Regions from separate parts of the Mitsuaria sp. RG genome, predicted to be linked through region 1. Evidence: predicted binding sites of a transcription regulator. Region 1 holds the regulator's gene; the other holds the start of a gene.
The links. The regulator FliA, encoded in region 1, starts transcription of late flagellar genes. The targets are predictions, from matches to a motif close to CTAAAGTTTNNNNNNNNNNNGCCGNTA.

Region 1 (14,983 bases):
GCGGCTCGGCAAAGGGCCGCGCCGCAGGCAGGGCCGGGGCCACCTGACGCTGGGCGTCTCGCGCCTGTTCCTCGCGGACCGCGGCTTCGAAGTCATCGCTGGGGGCCTGCTCGACAGGCTCCTCGACAGGTGCCTCCAGCTCCGCCGGCAGCTCGAACGACTCGGTGGCCTCCTGCAACAGCCCATCGAGATAGGACTGCAAGGCCATCTGTGGCTTGGTGGTGATGTGCCGTGCCTGGTTCATCACGCCACCTGCAATGCGGAACGGTAGGTGAGCATATGCTTGAGCAGCGCCCGGTAGGCCACCACGCCACGGCTCTTGCCGTCGAACTGCGAAGGCGTGACGCCATTGCGGCTGGCGTCACGCAGGCGCGTGTCCACCGGAATGTAGCCCTGCCAGACCTGGTCGCCATAGGTGTCACGCAGCACCTTCAAGGTGCCCAGCGATGCCTGGGTGCGGCGGTCGAACAGGGTCGGCACGATCTGGTAGGGCAGCGCCTGCTTGCGCGAACGGTTGATCATGCCCAGGGTGCTGACCATGCGCTCCAGGCCCTTGACCGCGAGGAACTCGGTCTGCACCGGGATCACCAGCTGCTGGCTGGCGGCCAGGGCGTTGACCATCAGCACGCCCAGCAAGGGCGGGCTGTCGATCAGGGCGAAGTCGAAATCCTGCCACAGCTGCGCCAGACTCTTGGCGATCACCAGGCCCAGGCCACTCTGCCCCGGCGACTGGCGCTCCAGCACCGCCAGCGCAGTGCTTGACGGCAGCAGCGAAATACGCTCGTCGCTGGTCGGCAGCAGCAATTGGCCCGGCAGGCCCTCGGGCACCGTGCCCTTGTGCAGGAACAGGTCGTAGCAACTGTGCTCGAGCGCATCGGGGTTGTGCCCGAAGTAGCTGGTCATCGAACCGTGCGGGTCGAGGTCGACCACGACCACGCGCTTGCCCGCCTCGGCCAGCAGGCCGGCCAGGGCGATGGTGGTGGTGGTCTTGCCGACGCCACCTTTTTGATTGGCTACTGCCCAGACTCTCATCGTGCGTTGCTTCCTCCCGGTATGGCCGCCTGCCCTGCCGGGAACGGTGTGAAATTCAGTGACGGGGATTTGACGAAATCAGCCCCCGGTCGACGGTGCTGGCGAGGCTGGTGCACTTTGTGTGCCAGCCCGGCGCATCGCCGCATCCGGGGTGGCATTGGCGCTGCCGCTGCCGGTCAGGCTGCGGCGTACCTCCAGGTTGCGCGAGATCACCAGCACCACCCGGCGGTTGCGCGCACGGCCTTCGGCGGTGTCGTTGCCAGCCACCGGCTGGTACTCGCCATACCCCACCGAGGCCATGCGCCCCGGGCTGACCCCTTCCATGGCCAGCAGCCGGACAATGCTCGCCGCCCGCGCCGACGACAGCTCCCAGTTGGTCGGGTACTGGGCGGTGCGGATCGGCAGGTTGTCGGTGAAGCCCTCGACGTGCACCGGGTTGGCGAACGGCCTGAGGATCTTCGCCACCTTCTCGATGATCTCGAAGGCGACATCGCTGGGCATGGCGTCGGCGCTGGCGAACAGCAGCGAGGAGTTGAGCTCGATCTCCACCCACAGTTCGTTGCCGCGCACGGTCATCTGGTTGGACTTGATCAGGTCGCCAAAGGCGTCGCGGACATCGTCGGTGATGGTCTTGAGCGGGTCGGCGCTGGTCTGGGCCAGGCCCGCATCGGTCTGCTCGCTGTCCTTGATCAGCGGCTCGGCGGGCTTGACGCTCAACGGCCGCTCGTCACCGATGGGGATCGGCTTCATGCTGCGCTCGGGGTCGTTGAATACCCCGATCAGTGCCTGGGAAATCTGCTTGTACTTGCCCTCGTTGATCGACGAGATCGAGTACATGACCACGAAGAAGGCGAACAGCAGGGTGATGAAGTCGGCATACGAGACCAGCCAGCGTTCGTGGTTCTCGTGCTCTTCGATCTTGCGACGACGGGCCATGGCTTACTCCATGAAGCCTTGCAGCTTCAGCTCGATCGAGCGTGGGTTCTCGCCTTCGGCGATCGACAGCAGGCCTTCGAGCAGCATCTCGCGGTAACGCGACTGCCGCAGGGTGATGGCCTTGAGCTTGTTGGCGACCGGCAGCAGGATCAGGTTGGCGCTGGCCACGCCGTAGATGGTGGCGACGAAGGCCACGGCAATGCCGTTGCCCAGCTGCGACGGGTCGGCCAGGTTGCCCATCACGTGGATCAGGCCCATCACCGCACCGATGATGCCGATGGTCGGCGCGTAGCCGCCCATGCTCTCGAACACCTTGGCGGCCTGTATGTCGCGGGCCTCCTGGGTCAGGAAGTCGACTTCAAGGATGCTGCGGATAGCCTCGGGCTCGGCGCCGTCGACCAACAGCTGCAGGCCTTTGCGTGCATAGGGATCGGGCTCGGCGTCGGCCACGCCCTCCAGCCCCAGCAGGCCTTCCTTGCGTGCGGTCAGGCTCCAGTTCACCACCCGGTCGATACCACCGGGCAGGTCCACCCGCGGCGGGAAGAAGATCCAGCGCACGATCTGCAGCGCGCGCTTGAACGACGACAGCGGCGACTGCAGCAACGCAGCTGCCAGGGTACCGCCCAGCACGATCAATGCCGCCGGGCCGTTGATCAGCGCACCGACGTGGCCACCCTCGAGGAAGTTGCCGCCGACAATGGCGACAAAGGCGAGGATCAGGCCGATAAGGCTCAACACATCCATCAGACGCAGGCCTCGACCAGGTGCTTGCCGATCTCGTCCAGGCTGTACACGGCATCGGCCAGGTTGGCCTTGACGATGGCCATGGGCATGCCATAGATCACGCAGCTGGCTTCATCCTGTGCCCACACGGTGCTGCCACCCTGCTTGAGCAGGCGCGCGCCTTCGCGACCGTCGGCGCCCATGCCGGTGAGCACCACCGAGAGCACCTTGTCGCCATAGGACTTGGCGGCGGAGCCGAAGGTGATGTCGACGCAAGGTTTGTAGTTCAGGCGCTCGTCACCCGGCAGGATCTTCACCGTGCCACGACCGTCGACCATCATCTGCTTGCCACCCGGGGCCAGCAGCGCCAGGCCGGGACGCAGCACGTCACCGTCTTCGGCTTCCTTGACGCTGATCTTGCACAGTTTGTCCAGGCGCTCGGCGAAGGCCTTGGTGAACGCCGCCGGCATGTGCTGGATCAGCACGATCGGCGCCGGGAATCCGGCAGGCAACTGGGTCAGCACCCGCTGCAGCGCCACCGGACCACCGGTGGAGGTGCCGATGGCGACCAGCTTGTACGGCTTGCGCTTGGGCGCCGGCGAATGCGCGGTGGCCGGTGCCGCGGTACGCACCGGGGCGGTCGTGCGCGCAGGTGCGGTGCTGGCGAAGCTGCTGGCCGGCGCATGACTGCTGGCTGGAGCTGGCGCGGCAGTCGGCGCCGGGCTGGAATAGGCGCTGAAACGGCGATTGCTGCGCGAGATGGTGTGGACCTTCTCGCAGAGCATCTGCTTGACCTTTTCCGGGTTGCGCGAGATGTCCTCGAAGTTCTTCGGCAGGTAGTCGACCGCGCCGGCGTCCAGGGCGTCGAGGGTGACGCGGGCGCCTTCGTGGGTCAGCGAGGAGAACATCAACACCGGCGTCGGGCAGCGCTGCATGATGTGCCGCACCGCGGTGATGCCGTCCATCATGGGCATTTCATAGTCCATGGTAATGACATCGGGCTTGAGCGCCAGCGCCTGGTCGATCGCTTCCTTGCCGTTGGTCGCGGTACCCACGACCTGGATCGTCGGGTCCGCCGAGAGAATTTCCGAGACACGGCGGCGGAAGAAACCGGAATCATCCACCACCAGGACCTTGACTGCCATAAACACTCCATTAGGCGGCGCACCCGCCAGGGCGCGCCACCGAAATCAAATACGCCGGGCGGCGTAACGCTTGAGCATGCTCGGGACGTCGAGGATCAGCGCGATCCGGCCGTCACCGGTGATGGTCGCGCCGGACATGCCCGGGGTGCCCTGCAGCATCTTGCCCAGAGGCTTGATCACCACCTCTTCCTGGCCGACCAGCTGGTCGACGACGAAGCCGATGCGCTGGGTGCCGACCGACAGGATCACCACATGGCCTTCGTGCTGCTCCTCGTGCTCGTGGTCCTGGACCAGCCAGCGCTTGAGGTAGAACAGCGGCAGCGCCTTGTCGCGCACGATCACCACTTCCTGGCCGTCGACCACGTTGGTGCGCGACAGGTCGAGGTGGAAGATCTCGTTGACGTTGACCAGCGGGAAGGCGAACGCCTGGTTGCCCAGCATCACCATCAGGGTCGGCATGATCGCCAGGGTCAGCGGCACCTTGATGACGATCTTCGAGCCCTGGCCCTTGGCCGAAAAGATGTTGATCGAGCCGTTGAGCTGGGAAATCTTGGTCTTCACCACGTCCATGCCGACGCCACGGCCGGATACATCGGAGATCTCGGTCTTGGTCGAGAAGCCCGGGGCGAAGATCAGGTTGTAGCAGTCCGACTCGCTCAGGCGATCGGCCGCGTCCTTGTCCATCAGGCCCTTCTCCACGGCCTTGGCGCGCAGGATGCTCGGGTCCATGCCCTTGCCGTCGTCGGAGATCGACAGCAGGATGTGGTCGCCCTCCTGCTCGGCGGACAGCACCACCCGGCCCATGCGCGACTTGCCAGAGGCCTCGCGCTCATCGGGCATCTCGACGCCATGGTCGACGGCGTTGCGCACCAAGTGCACCAACGGGTCGGCCAGGGCCTCGACCAGGTTCTTGTCGAGGTCGGTCTCTTCACCGACCAGCTCGAGGTTGATCTCTTTCTTGAGCTGGCGGGCCAGGTCGCGGACCAGGCGCGGGAAGCGGCCGAAGACTTTCTTGATCGGCTGCATGCGGGTCTTCATGACCGCGGTCTGCAGGTCGGCGGTGACCACGTCGAGGTTGGACACGGCCTTGGACATGGCCTCGTCGCCGCTGTTGAGCCCCAGGCGCACCAGTCGGTTACGCACCAGCACCAGTTCGCCGACCATGTTCATGATCTCGTCCAGGCGCGCGGTATCGACCCGCACGGTGGTTTCCGCCTCGCTGGCGCCGTGCTTCTCGGCGGCAGGCGCCGGAGCGCGGGCCGGTGCGGCAGGCTTGGCGGCGGCAGCCGGAGCTGCGGCGGGCGCGGCGGCCGGTGCCGGCTTGGCAACTGGTTTGACCTCGGCCTTGGCCGCGACAGGTGCGGCAACGGCAGCGGCAGGCGCTTCGGCGGTGACTGCGTCACCGGAGAACTTGCCCTTGCCGTGCAACTGGTCGAGCAGGGCCTCGAATTCGTGTTCGCTGATGCTCTCGTCGCCCGCAGCGGATGCCGCGCTGGCCGCTGGCGCGGCGGCGCCTGGCAGTGCGTCGACGGCGAAGGTGCCTTTGCCGTGCAACTGGTCGAGCAGCGATTCGAACTCGTCGTCGGTGATCTCATCGCTGGCCGGGGCGGCTGCCGCAGGCGCGCTGACGGCGGCATCGGCCGAGAACTGGCCCTTGCCGTGCAGCTGGTCAAGCAGTGACTCGAACTCGGCATCGGTGATCTCGTCACCACCGCCGCTGATTTCTTCACCCTGCAGTTGCTCATGAGCCTGAGCTTCGGCCTTGACCGCATCGAGCGAGTCGAGCAGCTGCTCGAACTCGGTATCGGTGATGTCGGGCTCGGCAGCCGCAGCTTCAACCACGGGCGCGGCTTCGACCACCGGGGCCGGCGCTTCGGCGCCACCGGGCTCGGCCAGGCGCGACAGCGCCGCCAGCAGCTCCGGCGTGGCCGGCGTGACATCGGTACGTTCGCGCACCTGGCCGAACATGCTGTTGACCGTGTCGAGGGCCTCGAGCACCACGTCCATCAGTTCCGCGTCAACCCGGCGCTCACCTTTGCGCAGAATGTCGAACACGTTCTCGGCAATGTGGCAGCACTCCACCAACTCATTGAGCTGAAGGAAGCCGGCGCCCCCTTTTACAGTGTGGAAACCGCGGAAAATCGCGTTGAGCAGGTCCGCATCATCGGGCCGGCTTTCCAGCTCGACCAATTGCTCGGACAGTTGCTCGAGGATTTCGCCGGCTTCTACCAGGAAATCCTGAAGGATTTCTTCATCGGCGCCGAAGCTCATTAAACGTGCTCCTTAAAAACCCAGGCTGGACAACAGATCGTCGACATCGTCCTGGCTGGACACGACGTCTTCACGCTTATCGGCATGAATCTGCGGACCTTCACCCCGAGTCGGATGTTTTTCTTGATCTTTTTCAGCGCGCAGCTGCTGGTGGTCATGTTCGATCCCGGCAAAGCGGTCGACCTGGCTTGCCATCAGCACGAGCTTGAGCAGATTGCTTTCGACTTCGGTGACCAGCGCGGTCACCCGTTTGATCACCTGGCCGGTGAGATCCTGATAATCCTGGGCCAGGACGATATCGTTGAGATGGCCGGCGACCTTCTGGTTACCTTCGGCGCTGTGCGCCAGGAAACTGTCCACACGCTTGACCAGCTCACGGAATTCCGGCGCTGCCACCTCGCGGCGCATGAAGCGCTGCCAGTCGGCGGACAGGCTCTGGGCCTCGGCGGCGAGGTCGTTGAGCACCGGGGTGCACGCCTCCGCCAGGTCCATGGTGCGGTTGGCCGCACCTTCGGTGAGGCGAACCACGTAGGAGAGGCGTTCGGCGGCGTCGGTAATCTGCGACACTTCCTCGGCCTGCGGCATGGACGGGTCGATCTGGAAGTTGACGATTGCACTGTGCAGTTCACGGGTGAGCTTGCCGACCTCCTGGTACAGCCCGCGGTCGCGGGTCTGGTTCAGTTGGTGGATCAGCTGCACCGCATCACCGAACCGGCCGCGCTCGAGGCTCTCGACCAGCTCCTGGGCATGCTTCTTCAGGGTTGATTCAAACTCACCCAAAGAGTTGTTGGTTGACTCCATTGCGCCCCCCAGACGTGACTCAGCCGTTGACGCGTTCGAAGATCTTCTCGATCTTTTCTTTCAGCGCCAGGGCGGTGAAAGGCTTGACCACATAGCCGTTTACGCCGGCCTGGGCAGCTTCGATGATCTGCTCGCGCTTGGCTTCGGCGGTGACCATCAACACCGGCAGGTGCTTGAGGCGCTCGTCGGCACGGACCGCGCGCAGCAGGTCGATACCGGTCATGCCCGGCATGTTCCAGTCGGTTACCAGGAAGTCAAAGTGCTCACTGGTGAGCATCGGCAGTGCCGTGTTGCCGTCATCGGCTTCCTTGACGTTGGTGAAACCCAGATCACGCAACAGGTTCTTGATGATCCGCCGCATCGTCGAGAAGTCGTCAACGATGAGGATTTTCATGTCTTTGTTCAATTAGACCTCCAAGCAGTCTTAAACGCGCTCGGCGCCGAGCGCGCACTCAATCAATTCGGCACCACAAAAAAACGACTGCATCGAACCTTGGCTCAACGCGCCCGCCATTCACCCAGGCGACTGCGCAGACGTGCCGCGCACTGGCTGTGCAACTGGCTGACACGCGATTCGCTGACCCCCAGCACCTCACCAATTTCCTTGAGGTTCAGCTCTTCGTCGTAGTACAGCGCCAGCACCAGGCGCTCGCGTTCCGGCAGGTTGGCGATCGCCTCGGCCAATGCGGCCTGGAAGCGCTCGTCCTCCAGGTCCCGCGCCGGCTCCAGCTGGTTGCTGGCGCCATCCTCGTGCAGCCCCTCGTGTTCGCCGTCCTGCAGCAGGTCGTCGAAACTGAACAGGCGACTGCCCAGGGTGTCGTTCAAAATCCCGTAGTAATCATCGAGACTCAATTGGAGTTCGGCAGCAACCTCGTGATCTTTAGCGTCGCGCCCCGTCTTTGCTTCAACGCAGCGAATCGCGTCGCTGACCATGCGCGTGTTGCGGTGCACCGAGCGTGGCGCCCAGTCACCCTTGCGCACCTCGTCGAGCATGGCGCCGCGGATGCGGATACCGGCATAGGTCTCGAAACTGGCGCCCTTGCTGGCATCGTATTTGTTGGCCACTTCCAGCAGGCCGATCATCCCGGCCTGGATCAGGTCCTCGACCTGGACGTTGGCTGGCAGGCGCGCCAGCAGGTGGTAGGCGATACGCTTGACCAGTGGCGCGTAGCGTTCGATCAGCTCGTACTGAGCGTCCTTGGCGGCCTTGCTGTACATCTTGAAACCACTCGCGTTCATAACACTGGCCCTGCACTGGTGGGCTGCACCAGGCGCTCGACGAAGAATTCCAGGTGCCCGCGCGGGTTGGCAGGCAACGGCCAGCTGTCGACCTTCTGCGCGATGGCCTTGAACGCCAGCGCGCACTTGGAGCGCGGGAAGGCCTCGTAGACCGCCCGCTGCTTCTGCACGGCCTTGCGCACACACTCGTCGTACGGCACGGCGCCAACGTATTGTAGGGCGACGTCGAGGAAGCGGTCGGTGACCTTGGTCAACTTGGCGAACAGGTTGCGCCCTTCCTGCGGGCTCTGGGCCATGTTGGCCAGCACGCGGAACCGATTCATCCCGTAGTCGCGGTTGAGCAGCTTGATCAGGGCGTAGGCGTCGGTGATCGAGGTGGGCTCGTCACACACCACCAGCAACACTTCCTGGGCCGCGCGGACAAAGCTGACCACCGAGTCACCAATACCCGCAGCAGTGTCGATCACCAGTACGTCGAGGTTGTCGCCGATCTCGCTGAAGGCCTGGATCAGGCCGGCGTGCTGGGCGGGCGCCAGGTGCACCATGCTCTGGGTGCCGGAAGCCGCCGGGACGATACGCACGCCGCCGGGGCCCTGCAGCAGCACATCGCGCAGCTCGCAGCGGCCTTCGATGACGTCGGCCAGGGTGCGCTTGGGCGTGAGCCCCAGCAGAACGTCGACATTGGCCAGGCCCAGGTCGGCGTCCAGCAACATGACCCGGCGGCCGAGTTCGGCCAGCGCCAGGGACAGGTTCACTGAAACGTTAGTCTTGCCGACGCCACCTTTGCCACCGGTCACGGCGATCACCTGTACGGGATGCATGCTACCCATGTCTGTTCTTTACCTTGTCTCGCTTGGACCCAGGCCACATGAGGGGCTGAACGTTCAAGGCCACGGTCCGGCCGGGCAACCCCATGATGTAGGTACTTTGCACAGTATTCACCCTCAACCCGCACGCTTGCCAGGGTTGTGGTAGAGATCAGCGAACATGTCGGCCATGGCCTCGTCGCTGGGCTCGTCCTGCAACTGCACGCTGACCGCGCGACTCACCAGTTGGTGCTTGCGCGGCAGTTGCAGGTCGTCAGGAATGCGCGGCCCATCGGTCAGATAGGCCACCGGCAGTTCATGACTGATGGCAAGGCTCAGCACTTCGCCGAGGCATGCCGTTTCATCGAGCTTGGTCAGGATGCAACCGGCCAGGCCGCAGCGCTTGTAGCTGTGGTAGGCGGCGGTGAGCACCTGCTTCTGGCTGGTGGTTGCCAGCACCAGGTAATTCTTGGCGGCGATGCCGCGCCCGGCCAGGGTCTCGAGCTGCATGCGCAGCGCCGGGTCGCTGGCCTGCAGGCCGGCGGTGTCGATCAGCACCACGCGCTTGCGCAGCAGTGGTTCCAGCGCCTGGGCCAGCGACTCGCCCGGGTCGACATAGGTGACCGGCACGTTGAGGATGCGCCCCAGGGTCTTGAGCTGCTCCTGGGCGCCGATGCGGAAGCTGTCCATGCTGACCAGCGCCAGGTTGTTCGCGCCGTACTTGAGCACGTAGCGGGCGGCCAGCTTGGCCAGGGTGGTGGTCTTGCCCATGCCGGCCGGGCCGACCATGGCGATGACCCCGCCCTCCTCGATCGGCTCGATCTCGGGTACGTCGATCATCCGCGCCAGATGCGCCAGGACCATGCGCCAGGCATGACGCGGGTCTTCGATCTCGGCGGTGAGGTCAAGCAGCTCGCGGGCCAGTCCGCCGGACAGGCCGAGGCGCTGCAGACGGCGCCAGAGGTTGGCCTGCTGTGGCTTGCTGCCCTGCAGCTGGCTCCAGGCGAGCGAACCGAGCTGGACTTCCAGCAGCTCGCGCAGGCCGGTCAGCTCGGAGCGCATGGCATCGAACAGACGCGGATCGACGGGGGCCGCAGCAGGCGCAACGGCTACCGCCGGCTCATCGACATGCGGTTCGATCAACGGCTCGGACGCAGTCAGCGACTGGCCGGCAAACAATTGCCGGTTGCCGCCTTCGACGGCATCACCGCGCCCGGTCAGTTCGGCCTGGGCGGTGACGATGCGCGACTGCGTCTTGCGCAACTCGTCCTCGAGCTCCGCATTGGGCACGCGTGGGGCCAGGGCGGACAGCTTGTAGTCCAGCGCGGCCGTCAGTTCGACACCGCCAGCGATGCGGCGGTTGCCGATGATGGCGGCGTCGGAGCCGAGCTCATCCCGGACCAGCTTCATGGCCTGACGCATATCGGCGGCGAAAAAACGCTTAACTTGCATAACCCACTACCTCAGCCGTTGGGGCCCACGGTGGCAACAATGGTGACTTGCTTGTTGTCAGGTATTTCCTGATACGCCAAAACATGCAAATTCGGTACAGCCAGGCGACCGAAGCGCGACAGCATGGCGCGGATCGGGCCGGCGACCAGGAGGATGGCCGGCTGACCCTGCATTTCCTGACGCTGGGCCGCCTCGATCAGCGAACGCTGAAGCTTCTCGGCCATGCTCGGCTCAAGAAGAACACCATCTTCCTGACCCTGCCCGGCCCTTTGCAAACTATTGAGCAAGATCTGTTCCAACCTTGGCTCCAAGGTAATCACAGGCAGCTCGGACTCAACGCCGACAATGCTTTGCACGATGGCGCGGGACAAACCGACGCGCACCAGCGCCACCAGCGCGGCGGTATCTTGACTCTTCGCCGCGTTGTTGGCGATGGCTTCGGCAATGCTGCGGATGTCACGCACTGGTACCTGCTCGGCGAGCAGCGCCTGCAGGACCTTGAGCAGACCCGACAAGGAAATGACACCCGGCACCACCTCCTCGGCCAGCTTCGGCGAGACCTTGGCCAGCACCTGCAGCAATTGCACCACCTCCTCGTGCCCGATCAGCTCATGGCAGTGCTTCTGCAGGATCTGGTTGAGGTGGGTGGCGACCACGGTGCTGGCGTCCACCACCGTATAGCCCAGCGATTGCGCCTGGGCGCGCTGGCCGACATCGATCCACACGGCTTCCAGGCCGAAGGCCGGATCCCGCGAGGCGATACCATTGACCGAGCCGAACACCTGGCCCGGGTTGATCGCCAGCTCCCGATCCGGGTAGATCTCGGCCTCGGCCAGGATCACCCCCATCAGCGTCAGGCGGTAGGCGCTGGGCTGCAGGTCGAGGTTGTCGCGAATGTGCACGGTCGGCATGAGGAAGCCCAGGTCCTGGGAGAGCTTCTTGCGCACGCCCTTGATCCGCGCCAGCAACTGGCCACCCTGGTTGCGGTCCACCAGCGGAATCAGGCGATAGCCGACCTCCAGGCCGATCATGTCGATGGGCGTGACGTCGTCCCAGCCCAGCTCCTTGGTGTCCATGGCGCGCTGCGGCGACGGCAGCAGGTCCTGCTGGCGCTGGGCCTCCTGCTCAGCCACGACCTTGGCCTTCTGCTGCTTCTTCCACACCAGGTAGGCGCCACCACAGGCCAACCCGCCCAGGCCGAGGAAGGCGATGTGCGGCATGCCGGGCACCAGGCCCATGACGATCATCAACGCACCGGAGACCGCCAGGGCCTTGGGCGAATCGAACATCTGCCGGTTGATCAGCTTGCCCATGTCCTCGGACCCCGAGGCCCGGGTAACCATAATCGCAGCGGCGGTGGACAGCAGCAGCGATGGCAATTGCGCCACCAATCCGTCACCGATGGTCAGCAGGGCGTAGACCTTGCCGGCGTCGCCGAAGGTCATGCCGTGCTGCAGCATGCCGATCAGCATGCCACCGATGAGGTTGATGAACAGGATCAGCAGGCCGGCGATGGCGTCACCGCGGACGAACTTGCTGGCACCGTCCATGGAGCCGTAGAACTCGGCTTCCTGGGCGACCTCGGCGCGGCGCGACTTGGCCTGGGCCTGGTCGATCAGGCCGGCGTTGAGGTCGGCGTCGATGGCCATCTGCTTGCCGGGCATGGCGTCGAGGGTGAAGCGCGCGCTCACCTCGGAGATACGCCCGGCGCCCTTGGTCACCACGACGAAGTTGATGATCATGAGGATGGCGAACACCACCGCACCGACGACGTAGTTGCCGCCGATCACCACTTCACCGAAGGCCTGGATCACCTTGCCCGCGGCGCCATGGCCCTCCTGGCCATGGAGCATGACCACGCGGGTGGAGGCGACGTTCAGCGCCAGGCGCAGCAGCGTTGCCACCAGCAGGATGGTGGGAAACGCGGCGAAGTCCAGGGGACGCAGGGCGTAGACGCAGACCAGCAGGACCACGATCGACAGGGCGATGTTGAAGGTGAAGAACACGTCGAGCAGGAACGGCGGGATCGGCAACATCATCATTGCCAGCATCACCAGCAGGAGCAGCGGCACGCCGAGGTTGCCCCGGCCGAGACCGGCCAGGTTGTTGCGGGCGTTGCTGATTAACTGAGTGCGATCCACCGCGATTCCTCTTCAAGCAAAACTTTGACGCCTGTGTGGCGGCTGGCGCTGCCTTTGCAAGAAGCTTTCCAACTTTTCTGGGGGTGGGGGTTTTCGGGGGCTTCGGGGGATTACTGTTTTGATATTTTTATGCGCATTCATTGGCGATGGTGACGCATAGGCACCTTTTCGCCTTTACGGCGACCTACTTTTGCTCTTGGGCAAAAGTAGGCAAAAACCGCTGGCTCCATTCATCCGGCCCCTACGCTTCGCTCCGGGGTCCCCTCGCTCCGTTCTTGCTCCCGTGGGTACCGCGCTGTACGGCCCATCCTGGGCCGCAGCGCTCGACGGCCATCCATGGCCGTCGCCCCACTACGCAAGAATTCCGCTCGGCCTCCTGAAGTCGCAATTGGTGGCGCCTGAACTATCGCGCGTTTAGAATCAAGAGCAAGAGCAAGAGCAAGAGCAAGAGCAAGAGCAAGAGCAAGAAATTCGAAGTTGGTTATTTGACGGTTAATTATGTATTGGCTGTTCCGGCCCTTTCGCGGGGCAAGCCCGCTCCTACAGGGATCTACATAACGACGACTATTGCGTGGGAGCGGGCTTGCCCCGCGATGTAATCGAGAGCTTAATTAAGCTTCAACTAGCGACAGCTGCGCCAGTCCAGGCGCCGCTCGTAACTTCGCGACTTCAGGAGGCCGAACGGAGGTCTTGCGGAGGGAGGTGACGGGCATGGATGCCCGTCAAGCGCTGGGGCCCAGGATGGGCCCTGCAGCGCGGTCCTCCCGGGAGCAAGGCCGGAGTGAGGGGACCCCGGAGCGAAGCGCAGGGGCCGGATGAATGGAGCGAGGATTTTTTGGTGACTTTTTGATCCTTCAAAAAGTTACCCGCCGTAAGGGCGGAAAGGTGAATAAGCGTCGACATCACAAATGAATGCACATACAACTTTCAACACAACCACAACCACAGCAAACAACCAAACTCAACTATCCCGCCGCAAATCATCAGGAATCGGCAAATCCTCTTTCAAAGGCTCTGGCGCCTTCCCCTTGCCCGCCCGATACTGCCGAATCTGGAACACATAGGCCAACACCTGCGCCACCGCCAGGTACAACCCCGCCGGAATCTCCTGCTCCATCTCGGTAGAGTAATAGATCGCCCGCGCCAGGGCCGGCGACTCAAGTATCTGCACGTTATGCTCGACCCCGATCTCCCGCATCTTCAAGGCGACAAAATCGGTACCCTTGGCCACCAGCAGCGGCGCCGAGCCGCCCTTCTCGGGGTCGTACTGCAAGGCCACGGCATAGTGGGTCGGGTTGGTAATTATCACATCAGCATCCGGCACCGCCGCCATCATCCGGCGCTGCGACGCCTCGCGCTGCAGCTGGCGAATACGCTGCTTGACCTCAGGCTTGCCCTCGCTGTCCTTGTACTCGTCCTTCACTTCCTGCTTGGTCATCTTCATTTTCTTGTGGGTCTGCCACAGCTGGAACGGCACATCGGCCGCAGCGATGAGCAACAACCCAGCCGCCATCCACAACGCGCTCCAACCCACCACCTGAACCGAATGGATGATCGCCTGCTCGAGCGGTTCGTTGGCAATCGCCTGCAGTGCCTGGCGATCCCCGGCCAACACCACCAGTGCCACGATCAGGATCACGAAGAATTTGGCCAGTGCCTTGAGCAGCTCGGTCAGCGCATTCATCGAAAACATGCGCTTGATCCCCGACAAAGGGTTCATGCGACTGAACTTGGGCTGCAGCAGGCTTCCGGAAAACAGGAAGCCGCCCAACGCGATCGGGCCGACGAACGCGATCACGAACAGCAGGATCAGCACCGGCTGCGCCGCCCAGATGGCCATCTTGCCCGAGGCCAGCAGGAACGCCGCCATGCTCCCCTCGTCCACCACCACCTCGCGGGTAAGGCTGAAGTTCATGCGCATCAGCGCCATCAATTCTTCAGCCAGGTGCCCACCAAAGGCCAGCAGTCCCCCGGCGCCAGCCAGGGTCACCGCCACCGTGTTCAATTCCTTGGAGCGGGCGATCTCACCTTTTTCCCGCGCGTCGCGCTTGCGCTTGTCGGTGGGTTCCTCTGTCTTGTCCTGACCGCTTTCGCTTTCAGCCATGCTCAGCGCGCCCGTGCCAGCTCACGCAGCCACTGCAGCGCTTCGCTGGCCAGTGCCTGGTAGTGTGAAAGGATATCGGCCAGGCCGATCCAGAAGATCACCATGCCCAGCACCAGCGTAAGCGGGAAACCAATGGAGAAGATATTCAACTGCGGGGCGGCGCGGGTCATCACGCCAAAGGCGATGTTGACCACCAGCAGCGAGGCGATAGCCGGCAGGATCAGCAACAACCCGGCCCCCAGCACCCAGCTCATGCGCCCGGCCATTTCCCAGAAATGATCGACCACCAGCGCGTGCCCCACCGGCAACGTGGTGAAGCTCTCGGTGAGTATC
Region 2 (16,452 bases), on a different contig from region 1:
TGCCGGTGCCCGAGCTGGAGGTGCAGGTCTACCATGACGCACGCATGGCCGAGGTGGTCAGCGCCGAACATGCCCGCCGCCTGCGCAGCATCTACCCGTACCCCAACACGGCGATGCACCAGCCGGACGAGAAGGCTCAGCTCAACCTGTTCCTCGGTGAATGGCTGAGCCATTGCCTGGCCTGTGGCCACGAACTGGAAGCGGTGCGCTGAAATGTGATGCGCGTCGGTTTCGAGTACTTGCTCGAAACCGATCCGCCGCCATAATCGGTGCTGAATCCGCTCGAGGAGACGGCCGTTGCCGCAACCACACTCACTTCCGTCACCCATCCATGTGGTGCAACTGACCGACGCCCACCTGTTCGCCGATCCGGCGGGCACCTTGCTGGGCCTGAATACCCGTGACAGCCTTGAGCATGTGATCGACCAGGTGCGCCGCGAGCAGCCGCGCATCGACCTGCTGCTGTGCACGGGCGATCTGTCGCAGGATGCCAGCGTCGCCTCCTACCAGGTATTTAGCGAGTTGACCTCGAAGTTGGGAGCGCCAGCACGCTGGCTGCCGGGCAATCATGACGAGGCCCAGGTGATGCAGTCCGTGGCGCCGGAACTGGTGCAGGCGGTGACGGACATTGGCCAATGGCGCATCGTCATGCTCGATTCGGCAGTGGTGGGTGCCACCTTCGGTTTGTTGGCTGACGACCAGCTGGCGGTGCTTGACCAGGCGCTGGACGGGGCAGGCGAACGCCATTGCCTGGTGTGCTGCCACCATCAGCCGGTGGATATCGGTTGTGCGTGGATTGCACCGATCGGGTTGCGCAATGCCGATGAGTTGTTGAAGCGCTTGCGCAGTTATCCACAGGTAAAGGCGCTGCTATGGGGGCATATCCATCAGGAATGGGATGAGGTGCGCGACGACATCCGTTGCCTCGCCACGCCTTCGACCTGCATCCAGTTCGCGCCGCGCAGCGAGGATTTCAAGGTGAGCGAAGAGCAGCCGGGCTATCGCTGGTTGGAGCTGCATGCCGACGGGCGGTTGGAGACCGGGGTGGAGCGGGCGTGCGATTTCGAGGTGAAGCTGGATTTCGACAGCCCGGGTTACTGAATCAGGGGACCGCTTTGCGGTCCTTTCGCGGCACAAGGCCGCTCCTACAGGGTACGCGTCTCCCTGTAGGAGCGGCCTTGTGCCGCGAAAGGGGCGCAAAGCGCCCCCAGCTGTTTGAAGAATTTGTTGCGAAAATCCCCACGCTGCGCCAATGCCCTTCGAACACGCTACACTGCGCGTCTTTGCGTCCGGGGGCAGCATGTCGGGTTCCATCCTCTATATCCATGGCTTCAACAGCTCGCCGCTGTCGAAGAAGGCGTGCCAGCTCGAGGCGCTGATGCAGCGGCTCGGGCTATCCGACCAGCTGCGCGTCCCGGCCCTGCACCACCACCCGCGCCAGGCCATTGCCCAGCTGGAGGCCGCCATCGCCGAGCTCGGCGCCCCCTTGCTGGTCGGCAGCTCCCTCGGCGGCTACTATGCCACTCACCTTGCCGAGCGCTACGGCCTCAAAGCCCTGCTGGTCAACCCGGCGGTCGGCCCGCACCGCCTGTTCGACGGCTACCTGGGCACCCAGCGCAACCTCTATACCGATGAGGCCTGGGAGCTGACCCACGACCACGTGGACGCCCTGGCCGAACTGGAAGTGCCGCCGCCGCAGGACGCCGCCCGCTATCAAGTGTGGTTGCAGACCGCCGATGAAACACTGGACTATCGCCACGCCGAGCGCTATTACCGCGCCTGTGCCCTGCGTATCCAGGCTGGCGGCGACCACAGCTACCAGGGCTTCGCCGAGCAGCTCCCGGCCCTGCTGGCCTTCGCCGGCATTGCCCGCGGGCAGTATGCGGCGCTGGATTTTTCTGTATTTTGACTTTTGCATTCACCAGACTGACGACGAGAACCCATGGCCAATCCCAGCGCTAGCGCCTATAACGCAGACGCCATCGAAGTCCTCTCGGGCCTTGATCCGGTCCGCAAGCGGCCGGGCATGTACACCGACACCAGCCGGCCCAACCACCTGGCCCAGGAAGTCATCGACAACAGCGTCGACGAAGCCCTGGCAGGCCACGCCCGCTCGGTACAGGTGATCCTGCATGCCGACCACTCGCTGGAGGTCAGCGACGATGGCCGCGGCATGCCGGTGGACATCCACCCCGAAGAGGGCGTTTCCGGCGTCGAGCTGATCCTCACCAAGCTGCACGCCGGCGGCAAGTTCTCCAACAAGAACTACCAGTTCTCCGGCGGCCTGCACGGCGTCGGCATCTCGGTGGTCAACGCCCTGTCGAGCCAGGTGCGGGTACGCGTCAAGCGCGACGGCAACGAATACCAGATGACCTTCGCCGACGGCTTCAAGGCCAGCGAGCTGGAAGTGGTCGGCACCGTCGGCAAGCGCAACACCGGCACCAGCGTGTACTTCACCCCCGATCCGAAGTACTTCGACTCGCCGAAATTCTCCATCAGCCGCCTCAAGCACGTGCTCAAGGCCAAGGCCGTGCTGTGCCCGGGGCTGTCCATCAGCTTCGAGGACAAGGGCACCGGCGAGAAGGTCGAATGGCACTACGAGGACGGCCTGCGTTCCTACCTGGTCGACTCGGTCAGCGAGTACCTGCGCCTGCCCGACGAGCCGTTCTGCGCCAGCCTGGCCGGCAACAAGGAAGCCGTGGACTGGGCCCTGCTGTGGCTGCCCGAGGGCGGCGACAGCATCCAGGAGAGCTACGTCAACCTGATCCCCACCGCGCAAGGTGGCACCCACGTCAATGGCTTGCGCCAGGGCCTGCTGGACGCCATGCGTGAATTCTGCGAGTTCCGCAACCTGTTGCCGCGCGGGGTCAAGCTGGCCCCCGAGGACGTCTGGGAACGCATCAGCTTCGTGCTGTCGATGAAGATGCAGGAGCCGCAGTTCTCCGGGCAGACCAAGGAGCGCCTGTCGTCCCGTGAGGCGGCGGCGTTCGTCTCCGGCGTGGTCAAGGACGCTTTCAGCCTGTGGCTCAATGCCAATCCCGAGCTGGGCATGCAACTGGCCGAATTGGCCATTAGCAACGCCGGCCGTCGCCTGAAAGCAAGCAAGAAGGTCGAGCGCAAGCGCATCACCCAGGGCCCGGCGCTGCCCGGCAAGCTGGCCGACTGCGCAGGCCAGGATCCGATGCGCGCCGAGCTGTTCCTGGTCGAGGGTGATTCCGCCGGCGGTTCGGCCAAGCAGGCGCGGGACAAGGAATTCCAGGCGATCCTGCCGCTGCGCGGCAAGATCCTCAACACCTGGGAAGTCGATGGCGGCGAAGTCCTGGCCAGCCAGGAGGTGCACAACATCGCCGTGGCCATCGGCGTCGATCCGGGTGCCACCGACCTTTCGCAATTGCGCTACGGCAAGGTCTGCATCCTCGCCGACGCCGACTCCGACGGCCTGCACATCGCCACCCTGCTGTGCGCGCTGTTCGTCCAGCACTTCCGTCCGCTGGTCGAGGCCGGGCACGTCTACGTGGCCATGCCGCCGCTGTACCGCATCGACCTGGGCAAGGAGATCTACTACGCCCTGGACGAAGCCGAGCGCGACGGCATCCTCGACCGGCTGGTCGCCGAGAAGAAGCGCGGCAAGCCGCAGGTCACCCGATTCAAGGGCCTGGGCGAGATGAACCCGCCGCAGCTGCGTGAGACCACCATGGACCCGAACACCCGGCGCCTGGTCCAGCTCACCCTGGACGACGTGCAGGGCACCACCGAGATCATGGACATGCTGCTGGCCAAGAAGCGTGCGGGTGACCGCAAGAACTGGCTGGAAACCAAAGGTAACCTGGCCGAGGTCCTGGTTTGATTCGTCCGTTGCTCATGGCCTGCCTGGCGCTGTTCGCCCTGCAGGCCCAGGCCGGCGACTGGCCGCAGCTCAAGCTCAGCGGCGAGCACGTGGTCGATGGCATGCGCGGCGGCAACCTGTCGGGCCTGGCCTGGTGCCGGGGGGCGTTGTGGGCGGTGTCCGACCGCGATGACGACCGCATCTACCGCCTGGACCAGGACGGTGCGGCCTGGCAGGCCCAGCCGCTGACCTTCACCCCGCCGCCGGCCCCCGATACCGGGTTGCCCTGGGGGCTGAAATCGCGCAACTGGGCAGCGTCCTATATCCGTGGCGGCGCGCTGGATTTCGAAGGCATCACCTGCGACCAGGCCGGCAACCTGTTCATCGTCAGCGAGGCCCAGGCCGCGGTGCTGCAACTGCCCCTGGAAGGCGAGCCGGACTGGCTGAGAATCGACCAGGCCATGGTGCGTCAGGCGCGGGCCAGCGGCATGCTGCTGCATTTCAACGCACTGTTCGAAGGGCTGGCAATCAACCCGGCGGGCGACCGCCTGTGGCTGGCCGCCGAGCGTGAGCGGCGCGGCCTGCTCTCCGTGCAGCGCCAGCAGTCGGTATGGAACTGCGGGCGCGGCTGCGTGCTGCTCAGTGAGGCCGGCGTGGAAATGCAACCGCCGCAATTCCCCGAGGCACGCCCGGTTTCCCGCGACTTCGCCGACCTGGCCTGGTTCGAGGGCAAGCTGTTCACCCTCGAGCGCAACGCCTATCGCATTTGCCGGCGCGATGCCGACAGCGGCGCCGTGGAGCGCTGCTGGTCGTTCGCCGCCGATGCGCTGGTGGAATCGCGTCGTTATTCACAGCCCTATGGCCTGGCCGAGGCGCTGGTAATCGACAAGGACGGTGCCTGGATCGGCGTGGACAACAACGACCGCCCGCGGTCGGACGGTGAAACGCGGCCGGTCGTCTGGCGCTTCGGTGCGCCGGCCGGCGGCTGGAGCGCCAAGCCATGAGCCAGCCAGCGGGCAAGCGGGCGGGCAGGGTGCTGATGATCGTCGCCTGGGCGGCGGCGATGTTCCTGGCCACGCGCTTTTTCGGCCAATGGGAGGAGCGCCAGCAGAACCCCAACGCCGTGGTGCAGAGCGAGCAGGGCGACGGCTTCGTCGAAGTGCGCCTGCTGAGCAACGGCCAGGGCCATTTCGTCGCCGACGGCGCAATCAATGGCCGGGTGGTGCATTTCATGCTCGATACCGGCGCCACTGATGTGGCGATCCCCGAAGCGATGGCCCGCGAGCTGGACCTGGCCCGCGGCGCCCCGGTGCAACTGAGTACCGCCAATGGCCGCACCGAAGGCTACCGCACCCGGCTCGACAGCCTGCAACTGGGTGACATCCACCTGCGCGACGTGCGCGCGCTGGTGGTGCCCGGCCTGGATGGCCAGGCCGTGCTGCTGGGCATGAGCGCCCTGAAACAACTTGAATTTACCCAGCGCGGCGGCACCATGCTGCTGCGCCAGAACCTGAAATGACGAGGCCCGCATGAGCGACTCACTCGAACTCAGCCTTGAAGGCGTCGAACGCCGTTCCCTGGCTGACTTCACCGAACAGGCCTACCTCAACTACTCCATGTACGTGATCATGGACCGTGCCCTGCCGCACATCGGCGACGGCCTCAAGCCGGTGCAGCGCCGCATCGTCTATGCCATGAGCGAGCTGGGGCTCGACGCCGACTCCAAGCACAAGAAGTCGGCGCGTACCGTCGGCGACGTGCTCGGCAAGTTCCACCCCCACGGCGACTCGGCGTGCTACGAGGCCATGGTGCTGATGGCCCAGCCGTTCAGCTACCGCTACACCCTGGTCGACGGCCAGGGCAACTGGGGTGCGCCGGACGATCCGAAGTCGTTCGCCGCCATGCGTTACACCGAGGCGCGCCTGTCGCGCTATGCCGAAGTGCTGCTCAGCGAACTGGGCCAGGGCACCGTCGACTGGGTGCCGAACTTCGACGGTACCCTGCAGGAGCCGGCGGTGCTGCCGGCGCGGCTGCCGAACATCCTGCTCAACGGCACCACCGGCATTGCCGTGGGCATGGCCACCGACGTGCCGCCGCACAACCTGCGCGAAGTGGCCAGCGCCTGCGTGCGCCTGCTCGACGAGCCCAAGGCCACCCTCGAGCAGCTGTGCGAGCACATCCAGGGCCCGGACTACCCGACCGAGGCCGAGATCGTCACCCCGCGTGCCGATATCCTGAAGATGTACGAGAGTGGCAAGGGCTCGATCCGCATGCGCGCGGTGTACCGCATCGAGGATGGCGACATCGTCGTCACCGCGCTGCCGCACCAGGTCTCCGGGGCCAAGGTGCTGGAGCAGATCGCCGCGCAGATGCAGGCCAAGAAGCTGCCGATGGTCGCCGACCTGCGCGACGAGTCGGACCACGAGAACCCCTGCCGCATCGTCATCATCCCGCGTTCGAACCGCGTCGATGCCGCCGAACTGATGCAGCACCTGTTCGCCACCACTGATCTCGAGAGCACCTACCGGGTCAACGTCAATATCATCGGCCTCGACGGCCGTCCGCAGCTGAAGAACCTGCGCGCGCTGCTGCTGGAGTGGCTGGAGTACCGGATCGGTACCGTTCGTCGCCGCCTGCAGCACCGTCTGGACAAGGTCGAGAAGCGCCTGCACCTGTTGGAAGGCTTGCTCACCGCGTTCCTCAACCTGGATGAAGTGATCCACATCATCCGCACCGAGGAGCACCCCAAGCAGGCCCTGATCGCCCGTTTCGGCCTGACCGAGATCCAGGCCGACTACATCCTCGAGACCCGCCTGCGCCAGCTGGCCCGTCTGGAAGAGATGAAGATCCGTGGCGAGCAGGACGAGTTGCTCAAGGAACAGAAGCGCCTGACTACCCTGCTGGGCAGCGATGCCAAGCTGCGCAAGCTGGTGCGCAGCGAACTGCTCGAAGACGCCGAAACCTATGGCGACGACCGCCGCTCGCCGATCGTCGAGCGCGCCGAGGCCAAGGCTCTGTCGGAAAACGAGCTGATGCCGACCGAGCCGGTCACCGTGGTGCTGTCGGAGAAGGGCTGGGTGCGTTGCGCCAAGGGCCATGACATCGACGCCACGGGGCTTTCGTACAAGGCGGGGGACGGCTTCAAGGCTGCCGCTGCCGGACGCTCCAACCAATTCGCCGTGCTCATCGACTCCACCGGCCGCAGCTACTCACTGGCCGCCCACAGCCTGCCGTCGGCTCGTGGCCAGGGCGAGCCGCTGACCGGTCGCCTGACCCCACCACCAGGCGCCACCTTCGAGTGTGTGTTGTTGCCTGAAGATGACGCTCTGTACGTGGCGGCCTCCGACGCTGGCTACGGTTTCGTGGTCAAGGGTGAGGATCTGCAGGCCAAGAACAAGGCCGGCAAGGGCCTGCTCAGCCTGCCCAACGGCGCCAAGGTGATGACCCCGCGCCCGGTGGCCAACCGCGAGCAGGACTGGCTGGCCGCGGTGACCACCGAAGGCCGTTTGCTGGTGTTCAAGGTCGCCGACCTGCCGCAGCTGGGCAAGGGCAAGGGCAACAAGATCATCGGCGTGCCGGGCGACCGGGTAGCCAGCCGCGAGGAGTACGTGACCGACCTGGCGGTGATCAGCGAGGGCTCGACCCTTGTATTGCAGGCTGGCAAGCGTACCCTTTCCCTGAAGCCGGATGACCTCGAGCATTACAAGGGTGAGCGTGGTCGCCGTGGTAGCAAATTGCCACGTGGCTTCCAGCGCGTCGACGGGCTGATGGTGGAAACCCCGGCCTGAGTGGATGGGCCGTCTGCTGCGGCGCTTTCGGCGCCGCTTCAGGCGGAAATGCTGGAGTCTGGTGGCTATTTCGCGGATGATAGTGCCCGCGTGGCGCCGGCGTGGCCGAGTGCCAGGATGAATCTACATGAGTATCACTGCGGTCAGTCTGGTGACGGCCGCCTGGATGGGATGAATGAAATTTCCGCGCCTTCCATTTGCGCTGCTGATGACTGGTTTGCTGGGCCTGAGCGGATGCAGCATGCATCAGCCGGTTGCCCTGTATCAGCTCGACAGTGGTGAACCCGGCCAGCCGACCCAGGCGGCGGGCATGGCGGTGGTGCTCGGCCCGGTATCGGTGGCCGACTACCTGCAACGCGAGACCTTTCTCCAGCGTCAGGCCGACGGCAGCCTGACAGCGGCCACCGATGGCCGCTGGGCCGGTAGCCTTTCGTCGGATATCGACCAGTTGCTGGTGCGCCAGCTGGCCTGGCGCCTGGACAGCCAGCGCGTGGTGCTGGCGCCGGCAAGCGCCGGCTTCACGCCGGACGTGCAGGTGCTGCTGTCGATCACCCGCCTGGATTCGGGCAAGAACCAGCCGGCGATCCTGGATGCCCAGTGGCGCGTGCTGGACCGCCGGGGCCAGGTGCGTGACAACCGCATCGTCCACCTCGAGCAGCCCCATGCGGGCACCGAGTCGGCGCAGGTCCAGGCCCAGGGGCAATTGCTGCAGAAGCTGGCCGAACAGCTGAGCAGCGCAGTCAAGCCACTGGCCAACCAGCCGGCCATCGCCGAGGAGACGCCCCGCAAGCAGGCGGCCCCGGTGCAGGTGAAGAAAGAGCCGGAGAAGCCGAAGATCCCGATGGCTTCGCCGATTCGTACCGATATGGAAGTGTTCCGCTTCTGATATCCGCAGACACAAAAAAGCCCGCAGCGATGCGGGCTTTTTTGTGCACGATGACCTGTAGGAGCGGCCTAGTGCCGCGAAAGGGCCGCAGAGCGGCCCCGACAATCTTCGCATCAACACTGAGATCCTGGGGCTGCTACGCAGCCCTTTCGCGGCACGAGGCCGCTCCTACAGGGATCGCGAGAACTCTCAGGCGCGGCGCTCGTGCATCCGTGCCAGCTGGCGTTCCAGCATCGACGGGTAAGGCTCCATCAGGCGCTCGACGCAGCAGGCGCCCTCGGGGCTTGCGATCGGCCTAATACGCGCACGCTGGCGCACCAGGGCGTCATCGCTGATGCGGCGTTCCACCAGCAGCAGGTTGCGGCTGTGCTGCGACAGGGCCAGGGCATCCTGGGCCTGCTCGGTCATCAACAGATCGACCTGATCCATGCCTTGCAGGTCGTCGGCCAGTACCAGGCCCAGTTGCAGTTGCAGGGTGATGCCGCTGTCAGCCACCTCGATCTGCAGGGCATGGCCCAGGGCGCGCAGCAGCTCGCCACAGCAGATGGCGTTGGTCAGGTAGTCCTCGCCGCAATCGCGGCTGTGGAACAACAGCAGGGTGCTGCCGTCATTCAGGGTGTGGACTTCCCCTTCGTACAGCGAAGCGGCCTGCTCCAGGCAGTCGCGGTAGCGTTCGAGCAATTCGGTCAGGCGGGTGCGTGGCAGGCGGCGCAGTTGCTCCTGGGAGCCCAGCTGCACGGCCAGCACGGCACTGAACTGCGGCTCGTCGGACTCGACGATGACAGGCTTGGCCGGGGCGCTTTGCTCATCCATCAGATCGGCGAAGGCGTCGTCGTCCTCGTCGTGATCGACAGTCTGTACCGCCGCTTTCGCCCGTGGAGCGACCTTGGCAGCTGGCGCGTCGTCGAAATCGTCTTCCTCGTCTTCTTCCTCCGGCTCCGGTGGCGGCGGTGGGGCGAGGCGGGCGTGCAGCTGGCGCGCCAGGTCGCCAATCTCGTCCTGGCGGTCGGTGCCCGGCGTGTAGGGGTGCGGGTCGCGCAACCAGACGCGCAGCTGCAGCAGCGGGGTCGAGATGAAGCGGCCCAGGCGCAGGCTGAGGGTCAGGGCCAGGGCCAGCAGGATCGCGGCGAGGATGCCCATGCTCTGCAGGCTGATCAGCATCGGCTGCTGGAACTGGCTCATGTCCAGGCTGATGCGCAACTGGCCGGCCGTGACGTCCTGGAAGGTGATCTTGGTCTGGTAGACCCCTTCGGTTTCGCCCAGCAGGCTGTTGCGCGGGCGCTGGCCGGCCTCGGCGAGGATGCGGTTGTCCACGCTATAGATGGCCGCATGGGCCACCAGCGGGTTCTTCACCAGGTTGCCCAGCAGCACGTTGAGGCTGAGGATGTCGTTGGACACCAGCAGCTCGGTGGCCGAGGTGGCTGTCTGGGTGGTCAGGCTCTGGCCGACGGCATCGGCCTGCTCGTGCATGGCCTGCTTGAACTGCAGGCCCATCACGCAGGCGTAGATCACCAGGGCCAGGGCCACCAGGAAGATGTTATGGCTGGCAATGCGCAGGGCCAGTGGAATTCGGCGCTGGCTCAGGGCTCGGTAGATCATCAGGAAGAAGTTGTCGGGTTTTACGGGCGTGGGCCGGTTCACAGAGCTCGGCTCTTTATGGCGAGAAAGTTGCTGCGCAGTATAGCGATACGTGTTTTGTCGGCAAAGTATCGTTGGCGCCCGATGGTCATGGAAAATCGGTAGAATGCGCATTTTTCATCGAGTTGGAGCCCCGGTCTTGCGCGAAATCGTCCTGATCAACATCACTGGTGAAGACCGTCCAGGTCTCACTGCGGCCATCACCGGCGTCCTGCTCCAGGGCGGTGTGAACATTCTCGACATAGGCCTGGCGGTCATGCACGGCACATTGTCGTTCGGCATCTTGGTCGACATCCCCGACAACGAAGTGGCCACCGCGCTGCTGCAGAGCGTGCAGTCCAAGGCTCACGAACTGGACCTGCAGGCCCGCTACACCCCCATTTCCGAGGCCGACTACCAGCACTGGGCCGACAGCCAGGGCGAGGCGCGCCATATCGTTACCCTGCTCAGCCGCCGGGTGACCCCGCAGCAGTTGCAGCGGGTCAGCGCGATCATCAGCCAGTATGGCCTGACCATCGAGCGCATCGAGCGGCTGTCCGCCCGCGTGGCGCTGGACGCCCCGACCGACAAGGGCAAGTCCGCGCTGGAAATCTCCGTGCGCGGCGAGGCCAGCGATGCCCAGGCCCTGCGCGCCGATTTCTTTGCGTTGTCCGAAGAACTCAACGTCGACATCGCCTTCCAGCGCGATGACCTGTTCCGTCGCAACCGCCGCCTGGCGGTGTTCGACATGGACTCGACCCTGATCGAGGCCGAGGTGATTGACGAGCTGGCCAAGGCCGCTGGCGTCGGCGAGCAGGTGGCGGCGATCACCGAGCGCGCCATGCGTGGCGAGCTGGATTTTCGCGCCAGCTTCAAGGAGCGCATGGCGCTGCTCAAGGGCCTGGACGTGGGTGTGCTCGACCAGATCGGCGCCTCGCTGCGCCTGACCGAGGGTGCCGAGCACCTGTTCGCCGAGCTCAAGCGCCTGGGCTACAAGACCGCCATCCTCTCTGGCGGCTTTACCTACTTTGCCAAGCAGGTGCAGGCGCGCCTGGGCATCGACTACGTGTTCGCCAATGAACTGGAGGTGGTCGACGGCAAGGTGACCGGCGTGGCCGTCGAGCCGATCGTCGATGCCCAGCGCAAGGCCGAATTGCTGCAGCAGCTGGCCAGCGAGGAAGGCCTGCAGCTCGAGCAGACCATCGCTGTTGGCGATGGCGCCAACGACCTGCCGATGCTGTCCCTGGCCGGCCTGGGCGTGGCCTTCCGCGCCAAGCCGCTGGTGCGTCAGTCGGCCAAGCAGGCGATCTCGACCCTGGGGCTGGATGGCGTACTGTACCTGCTGGGCGTGCGCGATCGCGAAGCGCGCGGTTGATCTTGAGCCGGGGCCGCGTTGCGGCCCTTTCGCGGCACAAGGCCGCTCCTACAGAGAGCCGCAATACCCTGTAGGAGCGGCCTTGTGCCGCGAAGGGCTGCAACGCAGCCCCAATAAAAAGGCCCTGCATGATTTGCATCATGCAGGGCCTTTTGCTTACCGGATGATCAGGCCTGGTTCGGCTGCGCCAGCAGCTCACCCATGCGCACTGCAGAACCCGCACCCAGACTCTCGGCCCACTTCACCTGCTCCGGCCCGAACAGCACGATGGCGGTGGAGCCCAGCTTGAAGCGGCCCAGTTCGGCACCTTTTTCCAGATGGATCGGCGCACGGCTGGCTTCGTCGTAGCGGAAGGTCTTCAGCTCGCGCTTCGGCGGCGTGACCAGGCCGGCCCAGACGGTCTCGATCGAGGCAACGATCATCGCGCCGACCAGCACCACGGCCATCGGCCCGCGCTCGGTGTCGAACAGGCAGACCACGCGCTCGTTGCGGGCGAACAGCTCAGGCACGTTTTCCGCGGTGGTCTGGTTGACCGAGAACAGCCGACCCGGCACATAGACCATCTCGCGCAGGGTGCCGGCCAGCGGCATGTGCACGCGGTGGTAGTCCTTGGGCGACAGGTAGATGGTGGCGAATTCGCCGCCCATGAACGGCGCGGCCAGGGCCGGATCGCCGCCCAGCAGCTCCAGGGCACTGTAGCCGTGGCCCTTGGCCTGGAAGATGCGGCCGTGCTCGATCGGGCCGAGCTGGCTGACGGCGCCATCGGCTGGGCAGAGGATCGCGCCGGGGGTTTCGTCCAGCGGGCGGGCACCGGGCTTGAGGGCGCGGGTGAAGAAGGCGTTGAAGTGCTCGTAGGCGCTGAGGTCTTCGACCAGTGCCTCGGACATGTTCACCTGGTAGCGCTTGGCGAACCAGGCGGTGAAGGCGTTCTTGAACCAGCGCGCGCGGCACTCGGCGACGCAGCCGGCCAGCCGCGACAGCAGGTGGTGCGGCAGCAGGTACTGGCTGATGATGAACAAGCGGGATTTCATTGAGCGTCCTTAAACTTCGACGGGCGTGTCGGGGTGGTTGCCCCATTCGCCCCAGGAACCGGCATAGCCCTTTACCCGTGGATAGCCGAGGGCCTTGGCCACGAGGTAGGTGAAACCGGAGCGGTGGTGGGTCTGGCAGTGGGTGATCACTTCCTTGTCGGGGGTGATCCCCAGGTTTTGCAGGACTTCGGCGATGTCCTTGCGGATGCGCAGGTGGTCGTTGAGATCCATGCCGGCGGTCCACTCGAAGTTGACCGCGCCGGGAATGTGTCCGCCTTTAGCCGCCAGCACCTTTTCGCCACTGTATTCCAGTGGCCCGCGGGCGTCCCAGATGACCAGGTCGGCGGCGCCCAGGCGGCTCTGCAGGTACTCGCGGGTGGCGGTGGGTTCGCCATGCAGGTGCAGACTCACCGGGCCGCCGGCGACTTCGGGCGTTTCGGTGGACAGCTTGTCCGCCGGCCAGGCCTGGATGCCACCGTTCAGGTAGTGGTAACCCTTGTGGCCGATGACGTCGAGCAGCCAGATGAAGCGCCCGGCCCAGCCGCCGCCCTCGTCGTCGTAGACCACGTAGACCGCATCGTGGCGGTGGCCGAGTTCACCGAACAGCTTTTCCAGGTCGGCCCGGGCCGGCAGCAGGCCGGGGGCCGGGGGCTGGCCCAGCTGGGTGCGTTTCGGGTCGACGAAGCGGGCTCCGGGGATATGCCCGCTGCCATAGCGGTTGGCGCTGGTCAGGTCGACCAGGATCAGCCGCGGCGAATCCAGACGCGGCAACAGGTCCTCGGCTTCGATCACCAGGGGCAGGCCGGAAAAGTCAGTCATCCACGTTCTCCAGGGTGGAAAGAGGGGCGATTGTAGCGCAAGGGTCAGGCATTGCGGGTGGCAAACACGGCGAGGGCGCGTTCAACGCATTGCGCGGTCTTGCCGAACGCCTGCACGCTGACATCGGCCAGTGGCTTGCCGTCCTGGTCGGCCACCGCCAGCATCAGCACCTGGTCGCCCACCGCCAGCGAGCGCAGCAACAGGTGCTCGCCGCGAAAGAAGGCGCGTAGCGGTGCCGGCAGCAGGGCGCTGAACTGGCCATGGTTGTCGGGCGTCAGGCGCAGTTGGCCGGCTTTTGCCATCAACTTTTGCAACAATTTGTTCTGCGCGACGGGCAACGCCATGGCGGCGGCCTCTCGCGGCAGGCCGGCGGTCTGCTGCACGCGCAGATAGTCGGTGGCCTTGTCCAGGCTCAGCAGCATGATGCGCTGCATGCCACAGGCCAGCAGGGCATCGCGGGCCTGGGTGGCCAGGTGCACGGCGTTGCTGAACGGGCTGGGCTGGGCCAGCAGTTCCTGGCACAGCGCACGCCAGCGGCCGAGGTCCTCGGTGCTGGGCGGTGGCGGCGTGAGCATGTCCGGGTGCGGCCGGCGCTGGTGCCAGGGCCAGATCAGCGCCTCGGCCGGGTGGAAAAGCGCATGCCGGGCGTGATGGCGGGCACTGGCCGCAGCCTGTTGGTGGACCTGCTGCTGGACATCGTCCAGGGTGGTCTGCAGATACAGCGCGGTGAGCAGTTGCCAGCGCAGCAGGTGCGGGTTGTCCCAGCCGACCTGGGCGGCCAGGGCCAGGCCGTTGGCCAGCAGCACGGTGTTAGGGGGCTGGTTGAACCAGCGGCGCAGGGCCGGTTCGTCGTCCAGGCGCTGCTGCTGGACCAGCGGGTCCTGCTCGCGGGCGATGTTCAGCACCTGGGCGAGCTGCTCGCGTTCTTCGAGCAGCAGGCGGTAGCCCTGGATGACCCATTCGGGCAGGCGCCAGTGTTCGGCCAGGCTTCGGCACAGCTGCATCAGGCGCACCCCGAACAGCTCCCGCTCGACCACGGCAGCGTCCTCGCCCTTGTGGATCACCCGCAGTTCCCAGGTGTCGAGCAGCTTGGGGTAGGCCAGGGCCAGGGGCCACAGCGGCGAGAGGAACAGCAGGCTGCCCCAGTGGATCTCCTGCCACAGCCGTGCCAGGCGGCTGGCGAACAGGCCATTGGCCTGCTGGGTGGCATGCTGGCTGATCAGCAGGAACTGGCGCAGTACCGGTGGAATGTCGTCGCCGGGCACCGCTGGCAAGCGTGCCAGCAGTTGGCTGATACGGGCCAGGCCCAGGCGGTTGAGGGCAATTTCCAGACTTTCAGCTGGCTCGGCCTGGCTGGCATTGGCCGAATGGTTGGCCTCGCGCATCACGCACAGCACCAGCGCGGGGCTGTCCTGCATCAGTTCGGCTATGTCGCGCAGGGAGCGGCGACTGTCGTTGATGGCCTGCAGAACGCGGTCATGGCTCTCTTTCGGGACCGGCACGCGGACCCCGTCGAGCAGCTTTATCCAGCCCTCCAGGCTCGTCGGGACCTGAGTTGGCACCTTGGTTTCAATTGGCATATTGACATCAGTCCGAACTGGCTTTTCGCAATGAGTGGCTATAGTCTGGCGCAGTTCTGCCGATAAGTAGAAGAAGAGTTTTCAAGCTTCCGTTCCCTACCCTGACCACGACAGCAAGTGCTTCCAACTTATGGCTAAAATTATCGGCATCATCGTCGTATTCGCGAGCGTGCTCGGCGGCTACGTGCTTTCCCACGGCAAGATCGCGGCACTGATCCAGCCGTTCGAAGTGCTGATCATCGGCGGCGCGGCCTTTGGTGCGTTCCTCCAGGCCAACCCTGGTTACATGACCATGCATGTAATCAAGAAGTCGCTGAAGATGTTCGGCACCCGCTTCACCCACACCTTCTACCTCGAGGTGCTGGGCCTGGTGTACGAGATCCTCAACAAGAGCCGTCGTGAAGGCATGATGGCGATCGAGGGCGACATCGAGGACGCCGCGGCCAGCCCGATCTTCGCCAAGTATCCGGCCGTGCTGGGTGATGAGCGCATGACCGCGTTCATCTGCGATTACCTGCGGATCATGTCCACCGGCAACATGGCGCCCCATGAGCTCGAAGGCCTGTTCGACATGGAGCTGCTGAGCATGAAGGAGGAGCTGGAGCACCCGTCCCACGCGGTGACCGGCATCGCCGACGGCATGCCCGGCTTCGGTATCGTCGCGGCGGTACTGGGTATCGTGGTGACCATGGCCTCGCTGGGTGATGGCGACCAGAAGTCCATCGGCCTGCACGTGGGCGCGGCGCTGGTCGGTACCTTCTTCGGTATTCTCGCCGCCTACGGCTTCTTCGGCCCGCTGGCCAACGCCCTGCGCCACGATGCGAAAGAGGAACTGAACGTCTACGAGGCGATCAAGGCCTCGCTGGTGGCCTCGGCCTCCGGCATGCCGCCGTCGCTGGCGGTCGAGTTCGGTCGCAAGGTGCTGTACCCGGCGCACCGCCCGAGCTTTGCCGAGCTGGAACAAGCAGTACGCGGTCGCTAAGCCATGGAGAACAATCAGCCCATCATCGTCAAGCGCGTCAAGCGCTTTGGCGACGGCCATCACGGCGGCGCCTGGAAAATCGCCTTCGCCGACTTCGCCACGGCGATGATGGCGTTCTTCCTGGTGCTCTGGCTGCTGTCGACGGCCACGCCCGAGCAGAAGATCGCCATCGCCGGTTACTTCAAGGATCCGATTGGCTTCTCCGAGAGCGGCACGCCCTACATCATTGACCTGGGCGGCTCGCCGCAACTGGCGCCGGAAAAGACCATCAACCCGGAAACCAAGTCGGAGCCGACGCCTGACACCAGCATCCAGCTGGACAAGGACCAGGTCGAGACCATGGCCGAGCAGGTCGAGCGCGAGCGTCTCGAGCTGCTGCTGCAGGAGCTGCAGAACAAGGTCGAGGAAAACCCGCAGTTGCAGAAGTTCAAGGACCAGATCCTGTTCGAGATCACCCAGGACGGCCTGCGCATCCAGATCATGGACGCCGAGAACCGGCCGATGTTCGACCTCGGCAGCGCGCGGTTGCAGCCGTATTTCGAGGACAT

Region 2: motA (flagellar motor stator protein MotA) is a predicted target of FliA. The motif match lies at 14,961-14,987, and genes of this name have one in related genera.

The regions. Positions count from the first base shown of each region.
Region 1 is NZ_JAQMYQ010000017.1:48,743-63,725, reverse strand. It holds gene POF53_RS11905 (CheW domain-containing protein) at 1-244, opposite strand, end outside; gene POF53_RS11900 (ParA family protein) at 244-1,032, opposite strand; gene motD (flagellar motor protein MotD) at 1,111-1,968, opposite strand; gene POF53_RS11890 (flagellar motor protein) at 1,972-2,712, opposite strand; gene POF53_RS11885 (protein-glutamate methylesterase/protein-glutamine glutaminase) at 2,712-3,836, opposite strand; gene POF53_RS11880 (chemotaxis protein CheA) at 3,882-6,107, opposite strand; gene POF53_RS11875 (protein phosphatase CheZ) at 6,120-6,908, opposite strand; gene POF53_RS11870 (chemotaxis response regulator CheY) at 6,928-7,302, opposite strand; gene fliA (RNA polymerase sigma factor FliA) at 7,407-8,147, opposite strand; gene fleN (flagellar synthesis regulator FleN) at 8,144-8,977, opposite strand; gene flhF (flagellar biosynthesis GTPase FlhF) at 9,092-10,405, opposite strand; gene flhA (flagellar biosynthesis protein FlhA) at 10,417-12,546, opposite strand; gene flhB (flagellar biosynthesis protein FlhB) at 13,508-14,650, opposite strand; gene fliR (flagellar biosynthetic protein FliR) at 14,653-14,983, opposite strand, start outside.
Region 2 is NZ_JAQMYQ010000023.1:69,925-86,376, forward strand. It holds gene POF53_RS14635 (DUF1249 domain-containing protein) at 1-212, shown strand, start outside; gene cpdA (3',5'-cyclic-AMP phosphodiesterase) at 298-1,101, shown strand; gene POF53_RS14645 (YqiA/YcfP family alpha/beta fold hydrolase) at 1,301-1,909, shown strand; gene parE (DNA topoisomerase IV subunit B) at 1,943-3,847, shown strand; gene POF53_RS14655 (esterase-like activity of phytase family protein) at 3,844-4,830, shown strand; gene POF53_RS14660 (retropepsin-like aspartic protease family protein) at 4,827-5,345, shown strand; gene parC (DNA topoisomerase IV subunit A) at 5,356-7,614, shown strand; gene POF53_RS14670 (PqiC family protein) at 7,856-8,500, shown strand; gene POF53_RS14675 (histidine kinase) at 8,690-10,141, opposite strand; gene serB (phosphoserine phosphatase SerB) at 10,278-11,492, shown strand; gene asd (archaetidylserine decarboxylase) at 11,660-12,523, opposite strand; gene rhdA (thiosulfate sulfurtransferase) at 12,533-13,342, opposite strand; gene POF53_RS14695 (HDOD domain-containing protein) at 13,387-14,904, opposite strand; gene motA (flagellar motor stator protein MotA) at 15,053-15,904, shown strand; gene motB (flagellar motor protein MotB) at 15,908-16,452, shown strand, end outside.